3 regions of the Amycolatopsis sp. NPDC050768 genome follow, and region 2 is predicted to be linked to each of the others. Evidence: riboswitches for the same ligand, from Rfam matches in the RefSeq annotation. Region 2 holds a riboswitch; each other region holds the start of a gene.

Region 1 (5,244 bases), on a different contig from region 2:
GCTGCAGCACCACTCCCGCGAACCGCTCGTGCCGCCCAGCCTCTTCCGCGACCGGACGTTCACGCTGTCCAACGCGCTCACGTTCGTGGTCTACGCCGCCCTCGGCGCCGTGATGATGCTGCTGGTCCTGCAGCTGCAGGTCTCCCTGAACTACCCGCCGACGCTCGCGGGCCTTGCCGGGCTGCCGATCACGATCATCATGCTGCTGCTCTCGGGCCGCTCGGGCGCGCTGGCCCAGCGCATCGGCCCGCGCCTGCAGCTGGTGGTCGGACCCATCGTGATCGGCATCGGCATGCTGCTGCTGATCCGCGTCGGACCGGGGTCCTCGTACCTCGGTTCGGTCTTCCCCGCGGTGGTCGTGTTCGGCCTCGGACTGGCGTGCACGGTGGCGCCGGTGACCGCGACGGTGCTCGCCGCAGCCCCCGACCGCTTCGCCGGTGTCGCGTCCGGAGTGAACAACGCGATCGCCCGAACGGGTGGTCTTCTTGCGGTCGCGGTGCTCCCCGCGGCGGCCGGACTCACCGGTTCGGCCTACCGCGACCCCGTCGCGCTGACGGCCGGCTGGCGCATGGCACTGCTCATCTGCGCCGTCCTGGCGATCGCAGGAGGCCTCATCGCGTTGGGGATTCACAACGGCGTGCTCGGTTCGCCGGACGATTCCGGAGACGCCTCCGGTGGCGCGGCCGGGCCCGAGGCCAAGCGGACCGTGGACGACGAGTCGCCTCACCTCGGCGAGTGCTTCTCGTGCGGGGTGGACGGACCGCCGACCCACGTCCGCCCGGGCCCGGCGCGCGACTGACGCCTACGCGAGCAGTTCGGCCAGCAGTTCCGGGTCGACGTTGCCGCCGGAGATCACCGACACCGTCTTGCCGCCCGGCAGCTCGCCGGCGTGGTGCAGGAACGCGGCGGTGGCCGTCGCCCCGCTGGGCTCGGCCACGATCCGGGCCCGCCGGGCCAGCACGCGCGTGGCGTCGCGGATCTCGTCCTCGGTCACGGTGACGATGCCGTCGAGCACGCTCTGCAAGTGCGCGAACGTCAGGTCCGACGGCTGGGCGCGCAGGCCGTCGGCGATCGTGCGGGCGCGCTGCTCCATCGGCCACTCGATGCGGCGGCCGGCGCGCAGGCCCTCGGCGGTGTCGCCGGCCAGCTCGGGCTCGACGGCGATGACCTTCGCTCCGGGGCACAGCGCCTTGATCGCCGTGCCGACACCCGAGGCGAGCCCGCCGCCGCTCACCGGCACGAGCACGGTGTCGACGTCCGGCAGGTCGGTGGCGATTTCCAGGCCCGCGGTGCCCTGCCCGGCGATCACGTCGAGGTGGTCGAACGGCGGGATGTAAGTGAGCCCGCGCTCCTTCGCCAGCGCCGACGCGACCGGCTCCTGCTCGGCGATCGGCACCTCGATCACCTCGGCGCCCCAGCTCCGGGTGGCCTCGACCTTGAGCCGCGGCGCCACGTCCGGCACCACGATCACGGCGGGGATGCCGAAGGCGTTCGCGGAGTAGGCGACCGCCTGCGCGTGGTTACCGCTGGAGTACGAGACGACGCCGCGTGCGCGCTGCGCGTCGTCGAGTGAGGCGATCGCGTTGTACGCGCCGCGGATCTTGAACGCGCCGATCTGTTGCAGGCTCTCGGGTTTGAGCCACAGCTCGCCTTCGGTCCAGTGCTGGCGCAGCAGCGGCGTGCGCACGGCGTGGTCGGCTACCCGCTTCGCCGCGGCCTCGATTTCGGAGATCGTCACCAATCGCATGTGGTGAGTATGTCAGGAAAGTGTGAGCCACAGTCCATCCACTGTGGACGGTCAACGTGTCCTCGCTCACGGATGGGCAACGCGGGGAGTTCCTCGCGCGACTTACTCGTTGAACGCCACAGGGGAAATCGCGCGGGTACTAGTAGATCGGGATCATGAGTCAGCAGCGGGAAAAGACATCGGAGCAGGGCGAGAAGAAGAGCTTCCGCCCGGCGCAGGTGGTGGCGACGGCACTGGCCGCCGTCACGGCCGCGTTGCTGGGTTCGACACTCGGCGTGGCGGGGACCGTCGTGGGCGCCGGGGTGGCGAGCGTGATCACCACGGTCGGCGCCGAGCTGTACCTGCGTTCGCTGCAGCGCACTCGCGAGGCCGCGCTGAAGGCGCGCGCGGTGCTCGTGACGGCGGGGCAGCGCAGGGGCAGCAGGCCGGGCCTCTCGCCGGTCGACGACCCGGCGCAGATGCCGACCGTGCTGATGCCGCTCGACCCGTCGGAGATGCCGACGGTGCGGATCTCGAAGCTGACCGCGCCGGCCGAGCCCGAGGAGTCGTTCGGCGACAAGCTGAGGAAGCTGCGCTGGCCGATCATCCTGGGCACGAGCGTGGTCGCCACGGCCATCGCGATCGGCGTCAGCGTCGCGATCGAGGCGGCCGGCGGGCCAGGGCCCGGTTTCGTCCGCCACGACCCGGGCACGAGCCAGCACCAGCAGCAGGACGAGAACACCAACCCGCCCACGACGTCACAGAACAGCCCGCCGCCCAGCGAGACCGAGTCGAACACCCCGCCGCCCTCGACCTCGTCTTCGAGCACGTCCACGAGCGAATCGCCGACGTCTTCAAGCAGCTCGGACAGCGCCCCGCCGCCTTCGAGCACGGGTGGGGCGCCGTCGACCACACCGAGCGCGCCGCAGACGAAGGGTGCGCCGTCGGGGACCCCCAGTCCCTAACCGAGCTGGGACCTGAGCGCCTGCGCGGCCGCCTTCGGGTCTTCCGCGTCGGTGATCGCGCGGACCACGACGATCCGTGTCGCGCCGGCCGCCAGCACCTCCGGCAGGCGTTCCGTGTCGATGCCGCCGATCGCGAACCACGGCCGGTCGGTACCGGTTTTCGCGGTCGCGCGCACGAGGTCCAGGCCCGGCGCGTACCGGCCGGGCTTGGTCGGCGTCGGCCAGCACGGGCCGGTGCAGAAGTAGTCCACGCCGTCCTCGGCGGCGGCCGCCGTGGCCTGCTCGATCGAGTGGGTGGAGCGGCCGATCACCACGTCGTCGCCAAGGACGCGGCGCGCGAGCGGCACGGGGATGTCGTCCTGACCCAGGTGTAGCACGTCGGCGCCCACGGCGAGCGCGACGTCGGCGCGGTCGTTGACCGACAGCAGCGCACCGTGGCGCGCGCACGCTTCGGCGAGCACCTCGAGCGCCGCGATCTCCTGCGCGGCCTCGAGCGGGGTGCCGTTCGTCTTGTCCCGCAGCTGCACGATGTCGACGCCGCCGGCCAGCGCCGCGTCGATGAACTCGGCGAGGTCGCCGCGCGACGAGCGGGCGTCGGTGCACAGGTACAGCCGCGAATCGGCCAGGCGGGTGCGGATCTGTGATCCGGTCAGGGCGGGCATGGCGGGGACGTTACCCGCGCGCTACGGTGGGGTGGTCCGCACGGGAGCCCGAGGCACGGGCTGAGAGGGAGCCGCCGCTCCGACCGTGGAACCTGATCCGGGTCATGCCGGCGCAGGGAGCGTGATTCCATGAGTGAGACCCTCACCATCGTCGGCGGTGGTGTCATCGGCCTGTCCGCGGCTTGGCGCGCGGCGGCCCGCGGCCATCGCGTCACGGTGGTCGATCCGGCCCCCGCGCGCGGTGCGTCCTGGGTGGCCGGCGGCATGCTCGCGCCGGTCACGGAGGCGTGGCCGGGCGAGGAGCACGTGCTCAGCCTTGGCGAGGAGTCGCTGCGGCGCTGGCCCGCGTTCGCGCGGGACCTCGCGGCGGAGGGCACGGACCCCGGGCTGGCTTCGCACGGCACGATCGTGGTCGCGTTCGACAGCGCCGACGCCGGGCACCTCGACATCCTCGCGGAGTACCTGGCCTCGCTGGGCCGTGACGTCGAGCGGCTCACCGGGCGGGCGGCGCGGCGGCTCGCGCCGGGCCTGGGCGCGGTGCGTAGCGGGCTGCACGTGCCGGGTGACCTGGCTGTCGACAACCGGAAGCTGCTGACGGCGCTGCTCTCCGCGTGCGCGAAGCGGGGTGTCGAGTTCTCGGCGTCGCGGGTGACTTCGCTCGACGATGTGACCGGTCCCGTTGTGCTGGCTGCCGGCGCGTGGACAGGCAAGCTGCACCCGCTGCTGGCCGACGCCGTGCGGCCGCTCAAAGGCGAGATCCTGCGACTGCGGCCGCGTCGGGGCTGCCTGCCGCCCCCGCCGTACACGGTGCGCGCGATGGTCGAGGGCCGGCCGATCTACCTCGTGCCGCGCGCTGACGGCGAGCTGGTGCTCGGCGCGACGCAGTACGAAGCGGGCTTCGACGAGACCGTGACCGCGCGTGGCGTGCGGGAGCTGCTGGAAGGCGGCGAACGGATCCTGCCGGGCATCACGGAGTACGAGCTCGTCGAGACCGCGGCCGGGCTGCGCGCGGGAAGCCGCGACGCGCTGCCGTACATCGGGGAGCTCGGCGAAGGCGTGTACGCGGCGACGGGGCACCACCGCAACGGACTGCTGATGGCCCCCGTGACCGCCGACGCCGTGGTCGCGTGGCTGGCCGGCGAGGCCCCACCGGACGAGATCGGGGCGGCCGCGCCCGCCCGTTTGCTGCAGAAGGAGCGAGTCTGATGGAGATCAAGGTCAACGGGAGCTGGCGCGAGTTCCCCGACGGCGCCACCGTGTCCGAGGTGCTCGACGCACTCGACGTGGCCCGCCAGGGCGTTGCCGTCGCGGTGAACGGCGAGGTCGTGCGCCGGGGCGAGTGGGAGGCGTCGGTGGTGCCGAAGGGCGCGAACATCGACGTGCTGACCGCGGTGCAGGGAGGCTGACGATGGACGACGCTCTGGTCATCGGCGAACACAAGCTGTCGTCGAGGCTGATCATCGGGACCGGTGGTGCCGGGAACCTGTCGGTGCTGGAACGCGCACTGGTCGCGTCGGGCACCGAGCTGACGACGGTCGCCATGCGCAAAGCCGACGCCGACGGCGGCACCGGCGTGCTCGGACTCGTGCGGCGCCTCGGGATCAAGCTGCTGCCCAACACCGCCGGCTGCCGCACCGCCGCGGAGGCCGTGCTGACCGCCCAGCTGGCCCGCGAGGCCCTCGACACGGACCTCATCAAGCTCGAGGTCCACGCCGACGACCGCACCCTGCTGCCCGACCCGTTCGAAACCCTGGACGCCGCGGAGCAACTGGCGGCCGACGGCTTCACCGTGCTCGCGTACACCAACGACGACCCCGTGCTCGCACTTCGGCTCGAGGAGGCGGGCTGCGCCGCCGTGATGCCCCTGGGCGCCCCGATCGGCACAGGCCTC
Region 2 (5,244 bases):
CCCAACGTCGGCGTCGTCCCGCTGCCGGACCCGCGGCTCGACAAGCTGGCGGAGATGTACAGCTCGGAGAAGATCGTGCCGGCTGTCGTGTCCTTTGTGGACATCGCGGGCATCGTGAAGGGCGCGTCCGAGGGTGCCGGGCTGGGCAACAAGTTCCTCGCGAACATCCGCGAGGCCAACGCGATCTGCCAGGTCATCCGCGTGTTCGACGACCCGGACGTGGTCCACGTCGACGGCCGCATCGACCCGTCGAGCGACATCGAGACCATCAACACCGAGCTGATCCTCGCCGACCTGCAGACGCTCGACAAGGCCCTGCCACGCCTCGAGAAGGAGGCGCGCACCAAGAAGGAAGCGCGCCCGGCACTCGAGAACGCGCAGCGCGCCAAGGAAATCCTCGACGCGGGCCGCACGCTGTTCCAGGCGCAGAAGGAAGTGGACTTCGAGGCGCTGCGTGAGCTGAGCCTGCTGACGACGAAGCCGTTCCTGTACGTCTTCAACGCCGACGAGGGCGTGCTGACGGACTCCGGTCGCCGCGACGAGCTGGAGAAGCTTGTCGCTCCCGCCGACGCCGTCTTCCTCGACGCGAAGGTCGAATCCGAACTGCTCGAGCTCGACGACGAGGAGTCCGTGCGCGAGCTGCTGGAGTCCGTCGGCCAGGCCGAGCCGGGCCTCAACGCCCTCGCCCGCGCCGGCTTCCACACCCTCGGCCTGCAGACCTACCTCACCGCCGGCCCCAAGGAATCCCGCGCCTGGACGATCCCCAAGGGCGCCACCGCCCCCCAAGCCGCGGGCGTCATCCACACGGACTTCGAGCGCGGCTTCATCAAGGCGGAGATCGTGTCGTACGCCGATTTGATGGAGGCGGGCTCGATGGCCGCCGCGCGCGCCGCGGGGAAGGTGCGGATGGAGGGCAAGGATTATCTGATGGCGGACGGTGATGTGGTGGAGTTCAGGTTCAACGTCTGAGCTTCGCCGACCGTAATCTGGACGGGTGATCGACGAACTGGCTGCCGCACTCGAAGACCATCGTGCGACGCCATTTCCTTCTCCGGCGGTCCGTCGGGGCGCGGACTACGGCTCGGTCTGCGCGGTGATGATCGACGCCAACATCTACTTCCTCTCGAAGGCGGTGGCCGACGGGCACACGCTGCCGGATCAGCAGTGGGATTTTCTCGCGGACTGCGAGGCCAGGTTGCAGGACTCGCTGTCCGAGTTCCCCGAAGCGGGTCGGCCGTATTACGAACGCCTCCTGCGCATTGCCGATCTCGCGTTCAAGCGCATGAAGGAGCGTGCCGATGCTCGGCTTCCGTGATCTCGTGGAGTTCAACGGCTGAGCTTGAGGTGCAGACCTTCAGGCGTTGTCGTGGGCAGGGTGACTGCGAGTACGTCGAAGTGGCGTAGGTCTTTTCAGTTGTCGTGGTTCCCGCGACGGTGAAGTGGTTCAGCATTCGTTCTTCGGCAGCAGGCCCTGTTCGCACAGCCAGTCGCGCTGGGTTTCGCCGGAGGTTTTGCCGCGGCCGGGGCCGCCGGGGTCGAGGTAGCCCTGGTATTCCTTGCAGCTGGGGTTGAACTTGCGTGCGTTGACGGCTCGTTGACCGCAGCCGGGGCTGGTGTCGCGGATCCGGGGTTTGGGCGATGTCCGGGTGGTCCGTGGCGTGGAGGTCGACGTCGGCGGGGCCGTCGTAGGCGCCGGTGGGGTCGGCGAAGGTGACAGCGAGGTCGGCGAAACCGGAGCGGCAGGAGGCGCCGAGGTCGACACCGGCGCCGGCGGCGGGTCAGTGGGCCGTGCGCAGGACGCGGCAGCCAGGAACACCACGGCTGCCGCGCACGCGACGGACGAACGGTTCATGCCGAGTCGTCGGCACCGAACCGTCCGGTGTTTCGAAGGGTGAAAAGAAGGCTCAGCCCAGCAGGCCGAGCACCACCAGAACCGCCAGCGTGAACGCCGTGGCGAGCAGGGTGATCCAGGCGCGCTGGGTGGGCGAGAGGGTGGTGGGCGAGTTGTTCATCGCGTGTCCTAGCGGGGGCGGGGCGGGCGGATTCCGCTGGAATAGCGCGCTGATCAAGGGTGGTGTTACGGCCTGTGGTCGAGATCACGGTGGGCGCGGAAAGTGCGCCACAGGACCGCGCCGGCGGAGGCCACCATCAGGGTGAACGCGATGGTGCCGACGACGATTGCCTGGGTCATGAAAAGGGGTCCCTCCTCGTGGAACGTACGAAAGGGGGACGTGTCAGCCCGCGGAAGGTGTCGCGACAGTAGGGCGCGTCACACGGTGAGCGCGGCGTCGATCTGAGCGGCGAGGGCGAAGTCCTTCGAGGTGAGGCCGCCTTCCGAATGGGTGGAGAGGCGGAAGGTCACCGTGCGCCAGCGGATGTCGATGTCCGGGTGGTGGTCGGCGGCCTCGGCGAGTTCGGCGACGCGGACGACGTAGGCCACGGCGTTCGGGAAGGAAGACAGGGTCACCGAACGGGTGATCGTGGCGCCGTCGCGCTGCCAGTCGGGGACGGTGGTCAGGGCGGATGAAATCTCGGAGTCGCTCAGTAGTTGCGCCATGTGTCCAATGGTGAACCCGTTTGGGCTACGCTGCACGGTTGCCACGGGAGTCCGGTACGCCGGGCTGAGAGGCGGGTGCCCGAGACCCGCGACCGTTCGCACCTGAATCCGGATCATGCCGGCGCAGGGAGGCCTGCTCTCCTTGCTCACGGCGAAGTGCAGGAGGGCAGATGATTCCGCGGACCGCACGCACGGTGCTGGGCCTGGCCACGGTCACGGCACTGGCGAGTGCCTGCTCGCTGTCCGGCGGCAGCTCGGGCGGCGACGCCCAGCAGACCCCGACGGTCACGCTCGTCACCCACGACTCGTTCGTCGCGCCGCAGGACGTGCTCGACGCGTTCCAGCGCCAGTCCGGCATCAAGCTCAAGATCCTCAAGTCGGGCGACGCGGGGGAGCTCACCAACAAGCTGGTGCTCACCAAGGCGAACCCGATCGGCGACGTCGCGTTCGGCGTGGACAACACGTTCGCCTCGCGAGCACTGAACGAAGGCGTCTTCCAGGCGTACACGAGCCCCGAGGCCGACCGCGGGCCGCAGCGGTACTCGGTGGACCCACAGCACCGCCTGAGTGCCGTTGATGTCGGCGACGTCTGCGTCAACATCGACCCCGCGTACTTCGCGAGCAAGCACCTGCCGGAACCCAAGACGTACGACGACCTCGCCGACCCGAAGTACAAGGACCTCACCGTCGCCGAGAGCCCCGCCACGGCGTCGCCCGGGCTGGCGTTCCTGCTGGGCACCGTGGCGAAGTACGGCGAGCAGGGCTGGCACGACTACTGGGCCAAGCTCAAGGCCAACGGCGTCAAGGTCGACAGCGGCTGGGAAGAGGCCTACACGAAGGACTTCTCCGGCTCCTCGGGCAAAGGCCCGCGCCCGATCGTGGTCTCGTACGCGTCCTCGCCGGCCGCCGAGATCGGCGACGACGGCAAGCCGCGCACCAAGGCCCTGCTCGACACGTGCTTCCGCCAGATCGAGTACGCCGGCGTCCTCGCGAACACCAAGCAGGTACCGCAGGCCCAGAAGGTGGTCGACTTCCTGCTCTCGCAGCAGTTCCAGTCGACGGTCGCGGCCAACATGTACGTCTACCCGGCCCGCGAGGGCGTCGACCTGCCCGCCGGCTGGGCCGCGGCCGCGCCGCTGCCGCAGGACCCCGCGACTCTGCCCGCCGACCAGATCCAGGCCGGCCGTGAGAAGTGGATCGGTGAATGGCGCTCGCTCATGGGCGCGTAACGCAGGTGCAGACCGCGCGCACGGCGGGCCTGGCGCTGCTCGGCCTGCTGCCCGTCGCGTTCCTGGTCGTGTTTTTCGCCTGGCCGGTCGTCGCGATCCTCGGCCGCGGCTTCTCGGCGGGCGGCGTCGACACGGTCTTGGCCGACGCGCAGACTTGGCAGCTCGCCGCGTTCACGCTGGTCAGCGCCGCCGCTTCGACGGTCGTCGCCGTGGTCGCGGGGCTGCCGGTGGCGTACGTGCTCGCGCGTGTGAAGCTGCCGGGCGTCGGGCTGGCGCGCACGCTGGTGCTGGTGCCGTTCGTGCTGCCGACGGTGGTCGTCGGGCTCGCGTTCCGCGCGTTGTGGCCCGACGGTGGCGTGTTGCCGCTGGTCCTGGCCAACGCGTTTTTCAACGTCGCCGTGGTCGCCCGGACCGTCGCCGGGCTGTGGAGCTACCTCGACCCGCGGGCGACGGAGGCCGCCCGCGCGTTGGGTGCCTCGCCGTGGCGGGCCTTCCGCACGGTGACGTTGCCCGCGCTCGGTCCGGCCGTCGCGTCGGCCGCGGCGGTCGTGTTCCTGTTCTGCGCCACCAGTTTCGGCGTGGTGCTCATCCTCGGCGGCGGCCGCTACCGCACGCTCGAGACCGAGATCTACCTGCGCACGGTCGACCTGCTGGACCTCTCCGGAGCGGCCGCGCTGTCGCTCATCCAGTTCGCCGCCGTCCTCGCCGCGCTCGCACTCGGCGCGATCGCCCGAAAGCGCCGCGAGAACGCCGTGAAGCTCAAGCAGTCCGCTCCCCGGCGGCCGAGAAAAGGCGAATGGTGGACGGTCGGTGCCGCCACGGTCGTGATCGCACTGCTGATGACGCCGATCGTCGCGCTGCTGGTGGAGTCGGTGTCCACACCGGACGGGTGGAGCCTCGCCGGGTTCCGCGCCCTCGCCGGCACCGGCACGGACGACGCGCTGCAGGTCAGCGGCTGGGTCGCCGCCAAGAACTCGCTCGCCGCGGCCACCGACGCGACGCTGCTCGCGATGACCGTCGGCGTGCTGGCCAGCGTGGTGCTTGTCGCCCTGCGCCGCGCACCCGGCCGCCTCGCCCGCGGCATGGGCGAGACGATGGACGCCGCCCTCATGCTGCCGCTCGGCGTCTCCGCCGTGACGGTCGGCTTCGGTTACCTCGTGACGCTCGACGCGCTGCCCGGCGACCTGCGCACGTCACCGCTGCTCGTTCCGCTCGCGCAGGCGCTGGTGATCATCCCGCTGGTCATGCGGATGATCCTGCCGGTGCTGCGCGCCGTCGACGTGCGGCTGCGCCAGGCCGCGTCGACGCTCGGGGCTAGCCCGGCGCGCGTGTGGCGTGAGATCGACCTGCCGCTCACCGCGCGTTCGCTCGTCGCGGCTGCCGGGTTCGGCTACGTGGTGGCGCTCGGCGAGTTCGGCGCCACGAGCTTCCTCGCCCGGCCCGACGCGCCGACGTTGC
Region 3 (5,244 bases), on a different contig from region 2:
GCACCGCGATCCTGAAGGCGACGTCGAAGAACACGCCGCTGGCGTCCGATGTGGATCTGGCGGCCATCGCGTCCACCCTGGACGGTTACTCCGCCGCCGACTGCGCCGCGCTCATCCGCGAGGCTGCGCTCACGGCGATGCGCGAGTCACTCGAGGCACACGTGGTCACCGCCGCCCACCTGGCGAAAGCACGCGAGGTCGTGCGGCCGTCGCTGGACCCGGCGCAGCTGGCGACGCTGCAGGCGTACGCGCAGGCGCAGCAGGAACGCTGACGAAAACGGACCCCACCTTCGCGGTGGGGCCCGTTGTTTTCGCTGGTCAGCTGCCCTTTGGGCTCTGGTAGTCCTTCGTGATGATCACTATCACGCCCGGGCTCGAGTTCTGGATGCCGTCGAACCGCGGCTGGGCCTGGAACCCGAACTCGGCGGCCAGCTGCTTCGCCGCGGCCTCCTCGTCGGTGCCCGGCCGGAAGTAGGCCGTGGTGTGCGGGATCACTCCCTGCGGGTAGTTGCCGACCTCGGGCACGTTCCAGCCCGACGCGCGGAAGTCGTCGGCGGCCTGCTCGGCGAGGTGCGGGATCGTGGAGTTGTTGTAGACCCGCACGGTCACCCACTTGTTGGACGCCTGCTGGTCGTTGCCCGGCTGCCCCGGCTGACCACCGGGCCGGCCAGGTTGGCCGGGCTGGCCCGGCTGTCCGCTGGGCTGACCAGGCTGGCTCGGCTGCCCCGACTGGCCGGCCGGCGGCGCCGAAGGTGCCGACGAAGCCGGTGAAGACGGGGCCGAAGACGAAGGCGGCGCCGCCGAGGACGACGAGCCCGGCGCCGGCTGCGACGACGAAGGCGACCCGCTCGAGCTGGTGGGCCCGGCGTTGTTGTCGCTCGATCCATTACCCGACAGCGCGGTGACGCCGCCGACGATCGCGGCGATCACGGCGACGCCGATGAGCGCGACGCCCGCGGCCCGCATGGGCCGGGACAGTCCCGAGAAGATGCTCATGACAGTTCGATCCCCAGCCGCCTGGCGCCGCGCTTGCGCTGCCGGGCGGCGCGCGTCTTGCGCAGCCGCTTCACCAGCATCGGGTCGGCCGCCATGGCCTCAGGCTTTTCCAGCAGTGTGTTCAACAGCTGGTAGTAACGGGTCGAGGACAGCGAGAACCGTTCCCGGATGGCGTTCTCCTTGGCACCGGCGTGCCGCCACCACTGACGTTCGAACGCGAGGATCTCCACCTCACGCTCGGTCAGGCCGCCCACAATCTCCGGCGGCGACGGCTGCTCTCCAGCCATCGACTCCGCGGCGTCCATGCGGTCCTCGCAATCGGTTTCGGCTGTCCTTCCGCGGGCGCCATTCAACCACGGAACCCAGGCTCGACATGGGCATCCGGCGCGGCGCGTCACGGTCCGATCCAGGTGTATCAGACGGGTCCGACTAAACTCGCTGCTCGTGACCGTCCACCCCATCCGCATCGCCGGCGATCCCGTGCTGCACCAGCCGACCCGTGAGGTCACGGAGTTCGACGAGCAGCTGCGCACGCTGACCGAGGACATGTTCGAGACGATGTACGCCGCCGAAGGCGTCGGCCTCGCGGCCAACCAGATCGGCCTCGACCTGCGCCTGTTCGTCTACGACTGCCCCGACGACGAGGGCGTCGAACACCGCGGCCTGGTGGTGAACCCCAAGCTGGAGACGTCCGAGGTCCCCGAGACCATGCCGGACCCGGACGACGACTGGGAGGGCTGCCTCTCGGTCCCCGGCGAGTCCTACCCCACCGGCCGCGCGTCGTGGGCGCGCGTGACCGGTTTCGACGTGACGGGTGAGCCGATCACCGTCGAGGGCACCGGCTACTTCGCCCGCTGCCTGCAGCACGAGACGGACCACCTCGACGGGTACCTGTACCTCGATCGCCTGGTGGGCCGCCACGCGCGGGCGGCGAAGAAGATGCTGAAGAAGAACAAATGGGGCGTGCCGGGGTTGAGCTGGCTGCCGCCGAAGGACGAGCCGGCCGAAGCCTGAGTTTCTTTGTCGACGAGTCTCCCGGTCCCGGGTTAGGGCCGGGAGATTCGTCGTTTCAGCGGGTCAGCGGCCGAGGAAATGCTCGCGCACGACGGCGGGGTTTTATCCCAGACCTGATCCGGCATGGTGTCTGACGAAGGCACCGAACGACGACGGTTCTCTTTTTCGCCCGAGGCTTTCCTGCGCAGCCGTGATCGGTGTTGCGCCGGCGCGTTTTTTGTTGCGGGGGGCGGGTTTTCTGTTGTTGTCCACAACTCGGCTTCGCTGTGGACAACTCGGCTTCGGAGATTATTTTGTCGGTGGGGAGCGGTAGACTGGCCAAGGGCCGTTCCCCCGAGGATGGGTGGGGGCTTTCCCAAGGTGAGTTACTGAGGACACAGGCGGCTTGGCCGCGATTTCCGGCGGTTGTGGGCCGGCGAGACGGTGAGCACGATCGGGGGCGTGGGCTCGTCAATGAAGACGGAGCCGTGCGCAACGGTGGACAGGTAATCGCGCCGGCCGCGGGAGTAGTCGGCGGAATCGCGCGGAATCCACGGAGAGCGGTGGCCTGGGGCCTCTTGACCGCTAAGGAACCGGAACCGGGCCGCGCTCATCGCCAACACCGCCACCAGTCCGGCGAGCAGAACTTTCCTCACGAGGCGCCCCGAAGTCGGCGCAGGTGACGGTCATGTGACCGCCTGTCGGCCGGATGCTCCGATCCGGTGAAGAACACACCGGACGCGGGGGTGGCTTGTGCTCGCATGATCCGCCGTGGCATGGTCGAGGGACAACCTCATAACCAACGCGGGAGCTCGCGCCTTGGCGGGCTGAGAGGGCGGCTGGTGTCTGTCTGTGGACACCCGGTGCCGCCGACCGCATGAACCTGACCGGGTAATGCCGGCGTAGGGAGTGAACGTCGTTGACGACGCTGGAGAACGAGCCTGCCATCACGCCTTCCGTGACCACGGGGCCGATCACCGGTTCGCACAAGGTCTACCACCGCACCGAATCGGGCCTGCGGGTTCCGGCGCGGCGCATCGACCTGTCGAACGGTGAGCACTTCGACGTGTACGACACGTCCGGGCCGTACACCGACCCGGACGCGAAGATCGACGTCCACAATGGACTTCACCCGCTGCGCACGGGCTGGGCCGACGGCCGCGCGCACAACACCCAGCTCGGCTGGGCGAAAGCGGGCGTGATCACGCGCGAGATGGAGTTCATCGCCGCGCGCGAGCGGTGCTCACCTGAGTTCGTGCGCGACGAGGTCGCGCGCGGGCGGGCGGTGATCCCCGCCAACCGCAAGCACCCGGAGAGCGAGCCGATGATCATCGGCAAGAAGTTCCTGGTGAAGATCAACGCGAACATGGGCAACTCGGCCGTCTGGTCCTCAGTGGAGGAAGAGGTCGACAAGATGGTGTGGGCCACCCGCTGGGGTGCCGACACGATCATGGACCTGTCCACCGGCAAGCGCATCCACGAGACGCGCGAGTGGATCGTCCGCAACTCCCCCGTGCCCGTGGGCACCGTGCCGATCTACCAGGCGCTGGAGAAGGTCGACGGGGAGCCGGAGAAGCTGTCGTGGGAGGTCTACCGCGACACGATCATCGAGCAGTGCGAGCAGGGTGTGGACTACGTCACCGTCCACGCGGGAGTGCTGCTGCGCTACATCCCCCTCACCGCCCGGCGCGTGACCGGAATCGTGAGCCGCGGCGGCTCGATCATGGCCGCGTGGTGCCTCGCGCACCACCAGGAATCCTTCCTGTACACGAACTTCGAGGAACTCTGCGCGATCCTGCGCAAGTACGACGTCACGTTCTCCCTCGGCGACGGCCTGCGCCCCGGCTCGATCGCCGACGCCAACGACCGCGCGCAGTTCGCCGAGCTCGAGACCCTCGGTGAGCTCACGCACATCGCGCGTGAGCACGACGTGCAGGTGATGATCGAGGGCCCCGGCCACGTGCCGATGCACAAGATCAAGGAGAACGTGGAGCTGGAGGAACAGCTCACCGGCGAGGCGCCGTTCTACACCCTCGGACCACTCGCGACGGACATCGCACCGGCGTACGACCACATCACCTCGGCCATCGGCGCGGCGCAGATCGGCTGGTACGGCACGGCGATGCTGTGCTACGTCACACCGAAGGAGCACCTCGGCCTGCCCAACCGCGACGACGTGAAGACCGGCGTGATCACCTACAAGATCGCCGCCCACTCCGCCGACCTCGCCAAGGGCCACCCCCACGCACACGAGTGGGACGACGAACTGTCCAAGGCCCGCTTCGAGTTCCGCTGGAACGACCAGTTCAACCTGGCGCTCGACCCCGACACCGCGCGCTCGTACCACGACGAGACGCTGCCCGCGGAGCCGGCGAAGACCGCGCACTTCTGCTCGATGTGCGGCCCGAAGTTCTGCTCGATGCGGATCACCCACGACGTGCGCAAGTACGCCGAGGAGCACGGGCTGTCCACTGTGGAGGCCATCGAGGCCGGCATGGCGGAGAAGTCGGCCGAGTTCGGCGAGCAGGGCAACAAGGTCTACCTCCCGGTCGTCGGGCAGTAGTTCCACCCGCTATTAGAGGCAGTAGTCATGACTGAAACACCCCGCACCGCCCTCACCATCGCCGGATCCGACTCCGGCGGTGGTGCGGGTGTGCAGGCCGACCTGCGTACGTTCTTCGCCCACGGCGTCCACGGGCTCGTCGCGCTCACGGCCGTCACAGTGCAGAACTCCCTCGGCGTGCAGGGCTTCACCGAGATCCCGGTCGACGTCGTCACGGCGCAGATCAAGGCCGTGGCCGGCGACATGGGCGTGAACGCGGCCAAGACCGGCATGCTCGCGACGGCCGGCATCATCCAGGCCGTGGCGAAGACGCTCGACGAGGTCCACATCGGACGCGACACGGACACGCCGTTCGTCGTCGACCCGGTGGCCGCGTCGATGACCGGCCACGCGCTGCTGCGCGAGGAGGCGCTGGAAGCCATCCGCACGGAGCTCTTCCCGCGCGCCACGCTGATCACGCCGAACCTCGACGAGGTGCGGCTGCTCACCGGCATCACGGTCACCGGCGCGGAAACCCAGCGCGCGGCGGCCGAGGCGTTGCTGGAGTTCGGCTCACGATGGGTGCTCGTGAAGGGCGGGCACCTCCACGAAGCCGAGGACTGCGTGGACCTGCTGACCGACGGAACGGACGTGCTGGAGCTCAGCGGCGTGCGCATCCACACCGACAACACCCACGGCGGCGGCGACACGAT

The links. Region 2 has a riboswitch for thiamine pyrophosphate ahead of AB0H62_RS33975 (thiamine ABC transporter substrate-binding protein). Riboswitches for the same ligand answer to the same signal wherever they lie in the genome.
Region 1: it holds a riboswitch for thiamine pyrophosphate, as region 2 does, so the genes downstream of both, thiO (glycine oxidase ThiO) here and AB0H62_RS33975 (thiamine ABC transporter substrate-binding protein) in region 2, are expected to answer to the same signal.
Region 3: it holds a riboswitch for thiamine pyrophosphate, as region 2 does, so the genes downstream of both, thiC (phosphomethylpyrimidine synthase ThiC) here and AB0H62_RS33975 (thiamine ABC transporter substrate-binding protein) in region 2, are expected to answer to the same signal.

What each region holds. Positions count from the first base shown of each region.
Region 1 covers NZ_JBFAHL010000015.1:985-6,228, reverse strand. The annotation lists gene AB0H62_RS35350 (MFS transporter) at 1-799, shown strand, start outside; gene AB0H62_RS35345 (threonine/serine dehydratase) at 803-1,747, opposite strand; gene AB0H62_RS35340 (hypothetical protein) at 1,903-2,691, shown strand; gene thiE (thiamine phosphate synthase) at 2,688-3,353, opposite strand; TPP riboswitch at 3,384-3,489, shown strand; gene thiO (glycine oxidase ThiO) at 3,483-4,559, shown strand; gene thiS (sulfur carrier protein ThiS) at 4,559-4,759, shown strand; gene AB0H62_RS35320 (thiazole synthase) at 4,762-5,244, shown strand, end outside.
Region 2 covers NZ_JBFAHL010000014.1:9,038-14,281, forward strand. The annotation lists gene ychF (redox-regulated ATPase YchF) at 1-969, shown strand, start outside; gene AB0H62_RS33960 (hypothetical protein) at 995-1,315, shown strand; gene AB0H62_RS33965 (hypothetical protein) at 1,445-1,852, opposite strand; gene AB0H62_RS33970 (4a-hydroxytetrahydrobiopterin dehydratase) at 2,270-2,557, opposite strand; TPP riboswitch at 2,591-2,704, shown strand; gene AB0H62_RS33975 (thiamine ABC transporter substrate-binding protein) at 2,728-3,786, shown strand; gene AB0H62_RS33980 (iron ABC transporter permease) at 3,762-5,244, shown strand, end outside.
Region 3 covers NZ_JBFAHL010000039.1:26,873-32,116, forward strand. The annotation lists gene AB0H62_RS50350 (AAA family ATPase) at 1-272, shown strand, start outside; gene AB0H62_RS50355 (LytR C-terminal domain-containing protein) at 319-996, opposite strand; gene AB0H62_RS50360 (DUF3263 domain-containing protein) at 993-1,301, opposite strand; gene AB0H62_RS50365 (peptide deformylase) at 1,441-2,010, shown strand; TPP riboswitch at 2,784-2,915, shown strand; gene thiC (phosphomethylpyrimidine synthase ThiC) at 2,909-4,552, shown strand; gene thiD (bifunctional hydroxymethylpyrimidine kinase/phosphomethylpyrimidine kinase) at 4,580-5,244, shown strand, end outside.